DNA from 4 places in the Kitasatospora sp. MAP12-44 genome. Region 3 is predicted to be linked to each of the others. Evidence: riboswitches for the same ligand, from Rfam matches in the RefSeq annotation. Region 3 holds a riboswitch; each other region holds the start of a gene.

Region 1 (2,145 bases), 2.3 Mb from region 3:
TGGGGTAGGCCATCTTCTTCAGGTAGAGCCCCCAGAAGGCGGGGACGTGCACCATCAGCGCGCCGAGGGCCTTCAGCATGGCGCGCTGCACGCCGTTCGTCGGGAGGTTCTCCACGAAGGCGTCCAGCAGGACGATGCCGGCCACCCGCTCGGGGGCGGTGCCGGCCAACTTGACCACGCTGGCGCCGGTGTAGGAGTTGCCGGCCAGTACCGCGCGCTCGATGCCCAGGTGGTCGAGCAGTGCCAGGGCGTCGCCGGCGATCGCGGTGGGGGAGTAGTCGTCCCAGGTGATCGAGGACTCGCCGAAGCCGCGCAGGTCCATGGTGATCACCCGGTGGCCGGCGGCGGTGAGCAGCGGGCGCAGGCGCCGGTAGGCGGTCCGCGGTTCGAGCATCCCGGGGATGAGGACGACCGGGACGCCTTCGCCGAGGGAGTCGTCGAAGGCGATCCGGCCGCCGGGGAGGTCGAGGTACTGGGTCTGCGGTGCGAAGGTGCTGTTCATGGCGGTCCTCCTGCGGGCTGCGGCCGGCTGGTTGGTTGGGCGCCGAGGGGCGCTGCCGACAACCACAAAGCTAAGGCTAATAGCCTTAGCCGTCAAGAGGGTCGTCCGTGGCTGAATCGAGGTGGTCATAGCTGAAGGATCGCCAACTCTGTTGTGCTGCACCTAAGTACGCGTTTTTGTCACGCAGCGTAGCGGCGAATCGGATATGCGCGACAAACCAACCGTTTGGTCTTGGATGCGTGTGACAATTCCGGCCAAGCAGCTTGGAATCAGAGCCTCCTAGGATTAACGTTTGATAACGCAGCGCGGTCGGCAACGCCGTATCCGATCGGCACCGTGCGCCGTCGCCAAATCCTCAGGACCGAGCCCTCGGGCGACGTCCGGGAGCCGGGGAACCAATCGTTCCTTGGGGTGAATCGGACCGGCCCCGGCCGGACCGTAGGAGACCTTCCTGCTCCGAACCCGTCAGCTAACCCGGTAGGCGAGAAGGAAGGAAAGGAGCGCGCCCCCGTGGCGTCGTCGCACTCCCAGCAGAGCCGTACCCAGCTGCTCGACCCCGCCGGCCTTCCCGACGAGGCGGCCCGGCACCGGATCCCCAAGCAGTCCAGGGCTGGTGGGCCCGTCCTCGGGGTCACCGCGATGGCGGCCGCGCTCGGCGCCACCGGCCTCTCCGCCACCGCGGCCGCCGCAGCCGCGCCGCCCGCCCCGGCGCCGTCCGTCTCCGCCGACGATGCTGCGGACAGCGCTTTCGCCACGGCCGGCGACAGCGCGGCCGACCCGGGCCTCGCGCTCGCCGCCCGGATCCAGCACCAGGCCGACAGCCGCCGGACCGCCGCCGAGGAGAGCGCCCGTCTGGAGGCCGCGCAGGAGGCCGCCGCCAAGCGTGCCGCGCAGGCCGAGGCCGCCGCCCGCGCGGCGGCCGAACAGGCCGCCGCCGAGGAGCGCGCCGCCGCCGAGCAGCGGGCCGCAGCCGTCCAGCCAGTCGCCGCCGTGCAGCCCGTGCAGCCCGTGACCGCCGTCCAGCCGGTCGGCCAGGGCGAGTTGACCCTCCCCATCGGCAAGTACACGCTCGGCGCGCAGTCCGGCCAGGCCGGCTCGCACTGGGCGCACCTGCAGACCGGCCTCGACTTCGCCGCCGCCACCGGCACCCCGGTGACCGCGCTCGGCGCCGGCACCGTCACCTCGGCCGGCTGGTCGGGCTCGTACGGCTACCGGGTGATCCAGAGCCTGCCGGACGGCACCGAGGTCTGGTACTGCCACCTCTCCTCGATCGCCGTCGCCGCCGGCCCGGTGGCCCCGGGCGAGGTGCTCGGCAAGGTCGGGGCCACCGGCAACACGGCCGGTGTGAGCGGCCCGCACCTGCACCTGGAGATCCGGCCCGGCGGCGGCGCCCCGGTCGACCCGCGGGCCTGGCTTCAGGAGCGCGGCGTCACTCCGTGAAGCCCTGCTCCGTGAAGTCCTGCTCGGTGTAGCCCTGCTCGATCAGGTAGCTGTCGATCTCGCTCGAACCGGGTTCCGGGGCCAGGTCCCGGTACTCGGCCAGCAGCAGGGCCGGCAGGCCGGGGACGGTCCACTCGCCGTACAGCCGCAGGGCCTCCGCCTCCACGGCGGCCTCGAAGGCGGGGAAGTCCCCGGCGAGTTCC
Region 2 (2,145 bases), 4.6 Mb from region 3:
GAATATTTGACCACCAATCGGACATCAGTGCGCCGACCGGAACGCCGACGGCCCGGCCTCCGAGCGGAGACCGGGCCGTGCGGACCTACGTGCGGACCTGCGTGGGGACCCTAGTACGGGCGCACGATGGCCGTGATCGGCATCGAGGAGGCCGCCTCGTAGCGGACCACCGAACCGGTGTGCGGGGCGTGGATGACGTTGCCGCCGCCCACGTAGATGCCGACGTGGTCGCCGCCGTAGAAGATGATCAGGTCACCGAGCTGAGCGTTGGCCAGGTTGGTGCCCTCGTTGGTGCCGGCCGACTCCTGCTCCTGCGAGGTGCGCGGCAGCGAGACGCCGGCCTGCGCGTAGGCCCACTGCGTCAGACCCGAGCAGTCGAAGGTGTTCGGGCCGGTGGCGCCGTACACGTACGCGTCGCCGAGCCGGCTGACGGCGGCCTCGATCGCGGCGGCGGCATGCGGGTTGGCGCCGGCGGTGTTGGGGGCGCTCAGGTCGGTCCGGCTGGAGCTGCGCGAGGCGGCCTGGCCGGTGATGGCCGCGATGCTGGCGGCGGACTTGGCGGCGGCGTCGGCGGAGGCCTTCGCCTCGGCGTCGGCCATCTGCTGGCGCTGCTGCGCGGTCAGCGTGTTCAGCAGGGCCTGGGCCTTCGCCAACTTGGCCTGCACATCGGTCTTGGCGGCCTGCAGGGTCTGCGTGGTGCTGGCCAGGTCGGCGAGCTTGCTCTGCGCCTCGGCCTTGTCCTGGTCGAGCTTCTGCTGCTCCTGCTGGAGCTGCTTCAGCGTCTCGGACTGGGTGCTGTTCATCTGGTTCAGCGAACCGGCCTGGGTCAGGAAGCTGTCCGGCTTGGCGCTGAGCATCAGCTGAACGGTCGGCGATATACCGCCGGAGGCGTACTGGTCGGCGGCCACCTCGGCCAGACCGCCCTGCAGCGTGGTCACCTGGTCCTGCTGGCGGGCCACCTGGTCCTGCAGCTGGCCGACCTGCGTGGTCAGCTGCTGCTGCTTCTCCTGGGCACCGTCCAGCTGCTGGGTGGCAGCCTCGGCCTGCGTGTTCAGGGCGTCAACCTGCGACTTGACCTGGTCGAGGGTGGGCGCCGGGTCCGCGTGCGCGCCAGTCTGCGAGGCAAGGGCCATGGCAGTGGCAGCGGCCGCGGTCAGGATCGACGCGCGAGTTCGACCGGTGGGCTTGGGACGACGATGGGACGCCACGAAGGCGGGTCTCCTTCTTCCTACATCCGCCTACCGGGTGAGCTGACGGGTTCGGGCTGGAAGAGATGCCCTACGACGCCTCACCGACCTTGCGGTCGACCTGGCGCCGATTCACCCCGAGGAACGTGGTTCCCCGGCTCCGGTCCGCAGCACCCTCGCAAGGGCTCCCCGTCGGGCAGTCAACTGCCCCGCTGCTTTCCAGACTCGGCGGTAACCCCCGCTGCCACCCAGGCTGGGTGATCTCCATCGCGGCGGTTCGAATCATGACCCTAGTAACAGAACCGTGATCCGTTCAAATCCTTGTCGGAAAAAACGTGCAACTTTGACTGTGGGTGATATGGGCATCACCAGGGGTTGATCACGAGCGGCACCTTGAGTGGCGCAGCTCACAAAACCGTTTGGTGAGGCGTCAGTTCGGCGCGAGCGCAGTCGCCGCGACTCGGCGTCAGACCCGTCGGATGGTCTGGATCGTGCCGATCGAGGTCGCCGAGGCGATATGGATCAGCTCGCCCTCGCGCGGGGCGTGCACGACGTCGCCGTTGCCGATGTACATGGCCACGTGGTGCGCGCCGGGGCCGTAGATCACCAGGTCGCCGGGCTGCGCCTGGGCCAGGCTCGGCACCGTGACGCCGTAGCCGGCCTGCTCCTGGGAGACACGCGGCAGCGAGACGCCGGCGGCGGCGTAGGAATAGACCATCAGACCCGAGCAGTCGAACTCGTCGGGACCTGTCGACCCCCAGTGGTACGGCTTGCCGATCTCGCTCAGCGCGGTCGCCACGGCGATCGCCGCGTAGCCGGAGGCCGGCGGCAGGTTGAGGGTGCTGAGGTCGATCCGCGAGCTGCTGCGTGAGGCGGCGTCGGCCTGCTGCAGGGCGGCCCGGTCGCCGGCGCTCAGCGAGTTCATCAGCTTCTGCGCGGCGGCCAACTTGGCCTGGAC
Region 3 (2,145 bases):
GAGTCGACCTCGTTGCCACCGTTCTGCCAGGTCCACAGCGCGGGCCAGGCGCCGGAGCCGGTCGGCAGCTGGACCCGGGTCTCGGCGTAGTCGCCGGTCTTGACCTTGAAGCCCTCAGCGGTGCCCTCGGTGGTGAGCAGCCCGGTGGTCCAGGCCTGCTTGCCGTTCTCCAGGATGTGGCTGCTGGGCTGGGCGGTGAAGGTGGCCACACCGTTCGCCGTCTGCACGTCGGACGGGTCCAGCCAGTCGAGCTTGTTGTCGTCCGGGTTGTGGGTGCCGTACTTGTACGAGCTGGTGGTGGCCGACTGCCAGTGCGGGTCCTGGGCGAGCGGGGTGTTGAACTCGTCGGACCAGGTGAGGGTCTTGCCCGCGACGGGCGAGGCGGGCGCGGGCGCGGGGGTCGGCGCCGGAGCGGGCGTCGGGGTCGGGGTCGGCGCGGGCGCGGGGGCAGGCGTCGGGGCCGGGGCGGGCGCCGGCGCGGGCTTCGAACCGACGGTCAGGGTCTGCGTCGTCAGGTTGTGCCAGGTCCCGGCGATGTCCTGGTAGAAGCCGAACTCACTGTACGTACCGGTCGGGAACGTCCGGGCGGCGGTGGTCAGCGTCAGACCGCCGGGGCAGATCCGCGCGTTGGAGAGCGAGCCGGGGAAGTCGAGGTTGTTCCCGGCCGCGTCCCGCACGCCGACGCCCACCGTGCGCGCGGTGAAGCAGCTGGAGGAGTGCAGCGTGAGGGAGGCGGTGGTCGCGCTCCCGGCGGGTGCGGTGGTCGGGGTCAGCCGGTCCTGGGTGACGCTGAGCGCGCTCGCGGCCTGCGCCTGGACAGCCACCGGGACGGCCAGCAGGCCGACCACTCCGGCTATCGTGCCAAGGCGTGCGGGGGTACCAGAAAAGATCATGGGGTTCCTCTGCGACGCCTGCGGGGTGAGCTGTCGGGTTCGGGCCCTGAGAGGTCGGCCCGGCCGTCGACGGACGGCTTCACCCCGAGTCGCGGCCACGCGCGCACATGCGCAGGCGGGGTCGCGGCAACTGACCTGGTTCCCCCACTCCTGCCCATGCGGTGCCGTGGTGCCCGCCGGCGGGTGGGCAGGACTCGGCGTCCCGGCGGCAGGGCCCGCCAGAGGCGGACGGACTGCAGCCTAGGCAGACGGTCCGCATACGGACAAGGAGCTGTCGGAAAGCTCACACGGGCTTTACAACAGCCCCGGGAGCACGCTCAGCGCCGCTGCGCGGCCTCCCGCCAGAGCGTGGCCGCCGCAACCCGGCTGTGCACCCGCAGCTTGGCGTAGGCGTGCTCCAGGTGCTTGTCCACGGTCCGCTCGGAGACCTCCAGACGGCGGCCGATCTGCCGGTCCGTCAGGCCCGACGCGAGCAGGTCGAGCACCGCGGCCTCGCGTGCCGTGACCTCCGCCGGCAGCCGTACGGGCGGCGCGAGGCGGTCCAGCGCGTGGGTCAGCCGGGCCCGCAGCAGGGTGGCGCTCGCGAGGTCGGCGTCACCGAAGTCGGTGCCCGCGCGATTCACCACCAGGCAGACGGTCCGTCGCCCGCTGCGCGCCCAGCCGGCCGGGAAGGCCATCGCCAACTGGTACTCGACGCCCGCCGGGCACAGCGCCTCGGCGTAGGTGCCCAGTCGGTGGTACTCGGTGCGGGACTGCAGGTCGGAGCGGCGCAGCGGCACGCCGGTGCCGGTGTCGGTGTGCCGGAAGAGCGAGTCATCGCGCGCGTACCGGAAGAAGCCGGCCACCGCCTCGGGGCTGAACAGGTCGGCCGGCGCGGTGACCGGGTGGCGCCCGGTCGGCGTACGGGTCGACCAGGTGAGGCTGTCCCCCGGGACGGCCCCGAGCAGCGCCGGGAACAGCGCCGGAAGGAGCGTCTCCTCGTCGACGGCATCGAGCAGGAGGTCGATCACGGCGAAGATCCGCCGCAGACCCGCCTCCCCGGACGGAGCCACTCTTGGAGCGTGCTCCGTCCGGGGAGGCGGGTCAAGCCGGGCCCGACATTCCGGCTTACCTGCTGGCGGCGTACACCCGGTTCACCGGGCTCTCGGCGGCCAGCTTCCAGTGGTGCAGTCCGGCTTCGTCGGCGATCCGCCGCATGGCGCCCTCGCCGGCGTGGTTGCCCATCGCCTGCGGCCCGTGCTGGGCCAGCGCC
Region 4 (2,145 bases), 770 kb from region 3:
GGCCCTGCACGGTGGATCGGCGTTGATCAGCGGGTCGCCATCACACGACCCGGATCAGCGGCAGTGGCCCGCAGGCCGCTGTCCAGCGCCGATCAGTAGGCGCTGTGGGTCTGCCAGAAGGCCCAGGCCTGGTTCGGGCTGCCGTAGGTGGCATCCATGTAGGAGAGCGCCCACTTGAGCTGGGTGGCGGGGTTGGTCTGCCAGTCGGAACCGGCCGAGGCCATCTTGTTGCCGGGCAGGGCCTGCGGCAGGCCGTAGGCGCCGGAGGACGGGTTGGTCGCGGTGACGTTCCAGCCGCTCTCGTGGGTGATGATCTGGTCGAACGAGGCCAGCTGGTCGGCCGGAACGATCGAGGCGGCCAGCGCCTGCAGCCCGGCGGGGGTGTTGGACACGGGCGCGGCGGCGACGGCCGGGGCAGCGGTCCGGGCCGGCGCCGGGGCGGCGGGGGCAGCCGGGGCCGAGGTGCCGGCGGCCGGGGCAGCGGCGGCGCCGTCACCCAGCGACAGGTGCTGACCGGGGAAGATCGCGTCCGGGCCGTGCGTCAGCACGGACTTGTTGATGCTGTACAGCTCCTGCCAGCCGCCCTGCACGCTGTGCGTGTCGGCGATCAGGGAGAGCGAGTCGCCGCTGACCACGGTGTAGCCGGCCGGCTGGGCCTGCGGCGCGCTGTGCGCGGCGGCCGGAGCAGCCGGGGCGACGGGCGCGGCGGCCGGGGCGGCGGCGATGGAGATCGCGGCCGGCTTGCCCGCGTAGTGCGGGTAGTAGTGGTGGTGCAGCGGCTGCGCGCTGGCGCCACCGGCGGCGGCGATGGTCAGGCCCGCACCGACGCCGGCCACCACGGTGGCGGCGATGGCGCGCTGGATGGTGATGCGGCTGGGCAGGCTGAAGGTGCGGTTCACAGACTTCATGAAGTGGGGTTCCTCTCCTACGCCTACGAGGTGAGCTGTCGGGTTCGGGCTGGAGTTGCCCGGCCGCGCTGAGCGCGGCTTCACCCCAAGCCCCGCCCGGACCAGATCCGGGTGGGGCGACTTACCTGTGGGTCCCCCGCTCCTGCCGTGGTGCGGTTCGATGCACGTGCCCACTCGGACCGGTGGCAGGATTCGGCGTTCCGGAGAGCGGGGTTCGTATGGAGACGAACGAGATGCACCGTACGCAGGTCATCGGCGCAATCACAAGCCGATGTGAGGTGTCTCATGTTTCGGCTGCAAGCCCCCCGCAGGCCCCGCAGCGCCCCGCAGCCGCCCCGAAGGCCTCAGTCGCCGAGCACCAGCCGCTCCAGTGCCGCCCGCGCCCTGGCGTCCGACTGCGCGCGGGCGGTCACGGCCGCCGCCAGCTCGCGGGTCCACTCGTCGAGCGGGACCGGCTTGCGTGAGAGCACCACGCCGCGGACCACCGTGCAGATCTCGCAGGCCGGTCGGCCCTGAGCCAGGCTCAGCACCAACCGCCGTTCGCTCATGTCGACTTCGAGCTTCTCGATCCGTCCGGGCCGCCCGGCCAGCCGGTCGCTCATGCTGCGCCGGCGCTCGACCGCGACCGCGTCCGCCGGCAGCGCCTCCGCCAGCGAGCCGGTCAGCACCTGCGCGTACACCTCCAGGTCGCCGGCGTCGCGCCTGAGGGCGGCCGCGATCAGGTCGATCGAGTCGGCGGGGTCCTCCGGGGCCGGCTCGATCTGGCCATGGTCGGTCATGTCGCTCCTAGCTGCGGTCGGTTGGCGACCGGTCGGTGGGTCGGTGGTACGGAAAGCTGTCCTACTGGTCCAGGCTGAGCACCATGGTCGGCCGCTCGATCTCGTGCTCCTCGCGCAGCGGGCGCACCGCCGTACCGATCGCGAAGAACTCGGTGGTGTGGCCGCCCCAGCGGTGGTTGTGGGCGTTCAGCTGGACGCCCACGATGCCCTCCGCGTCCAGCTCCTCGGCCTCGTGCTGCATCCGGGCCATCGCCAACTCCCGTGCGTCGTACAGCGCCTGGGTGTACTGCTCGATCTCGACGTTCTTGCCGATGTTGCTGAAGACCGAGCCCATCTTCTGGTGCGCGATGTGGTAGACGCAGGTCCCCATGGTCATGCCCAGCGGGGCGTAGCCGGCCCGGATCAGTGTCCAGAAGTCCTGCCCGGACAGGTCGGAGGTGAACGGCTGGCCCTTGTTG

The links. A riboswitch is a leader RNA that binds a small molecule or an ion and turns the genes downstream of it on or off. The one in region 3 is predicted to bind cyclic di-AMP.
Region 1: it holds a riboswitch for cyclic di-AMP, as region 3 does, so the genes downstream of both, P3T34_RS22065 (M23 family metallopeptidase) here and P3T34_RS31775 (family 16 glycosylhydrolase) in region 3, are expected to answer to the same signal.
Region 2: it holds a riboswitch for cyclic di-AMP, as region 3 does, so the genes downstream of both, P3T34_RS11310 (C40 family peptidase) here and P3T34_RS31775 (family 16 glycosylhydrolase) in region 3, are expected to answer to the same signal.
Region 4: it holds a riboswitch for cyclic di-AMP, as region 3 does, so the genes downstream of both, P3T34_RS35280 (LysM peptidoglycan-binding domain-containing protein) here and P3T34_RS31775 (family 16 glycosylhydrolase) in region 3, are expected to answer to the same signal.

What each region holds. Positions count from the first base shown of each region.
Region 1 is NZ_JARZAE010000004.1:4,714,364-4,716,508, forward strand. It holds gene P3T34_RS22060 (alpha/beta hydrolase) at 1-502, opposite strand, end outside; cyclic di-AMP (ydaO/yuaA leader) riboswitch at 838-1,001, shown strand; gene P3T34_RS22065 (M23 family metallopeptidase) at 1,013-1,942, shown strand; gene P3T34_RS22070 (hypothetical protein) at 1,932-2,145, opposite strand, start outside.
Region 2 is NZ_JARZAE010000004.1:2,401,690-2,403,834, forward strand. It holds gene P3T34_RS11310 (C40 family peptidase) at 111-1,208, opposite strand; cyclic di-AMP (ydaO/yuaA leader) riboswitch at 1,220-1,370, opposite strand; gene P3T34_RS11315 (C40 family peptidase) at 1,654-2,145, opposite strand, start outside.
Region 3 is NZ_JARZAE010000004.1:6,974,429-6,976,573, reverse strand. It holds gene P3T34_RS31775 (family 16 glycosylhydrolase) at 1-893, opposite strand, end outside; cyclic di-AMP (ydaO/yuaA leader) riboswitch at 898-1,011, opposite strand; gene P3T34_RS31770 (LuxR C-terminal-related transcriptional regulator) at 1,211-1,945, opposite strand; gene P3T34_RS31765 (class I SAM-dependent methyltransferase) at 2,001-2,145, opposite strand, start outside.
Region 4 is NZ_JARZAE010000004.1:7,739,753-7,741,897, forward strand. It holds gene P3T34_RS35280 (LysM peptidoglycan-binding domain-containing protein) at 93-908, opposite strand; cyclic di-AMP (ydaO/yuaA leader) riboswitch at 916-1,115, opposite strand; gene P3T34_RS35285 (hypothetical protein) at 1,253-1,687, opposite strand; gene P3T34_RS35290 (heavy metal-binding domain-containing protein) at 1,749-2,145, opposite strand, start outside.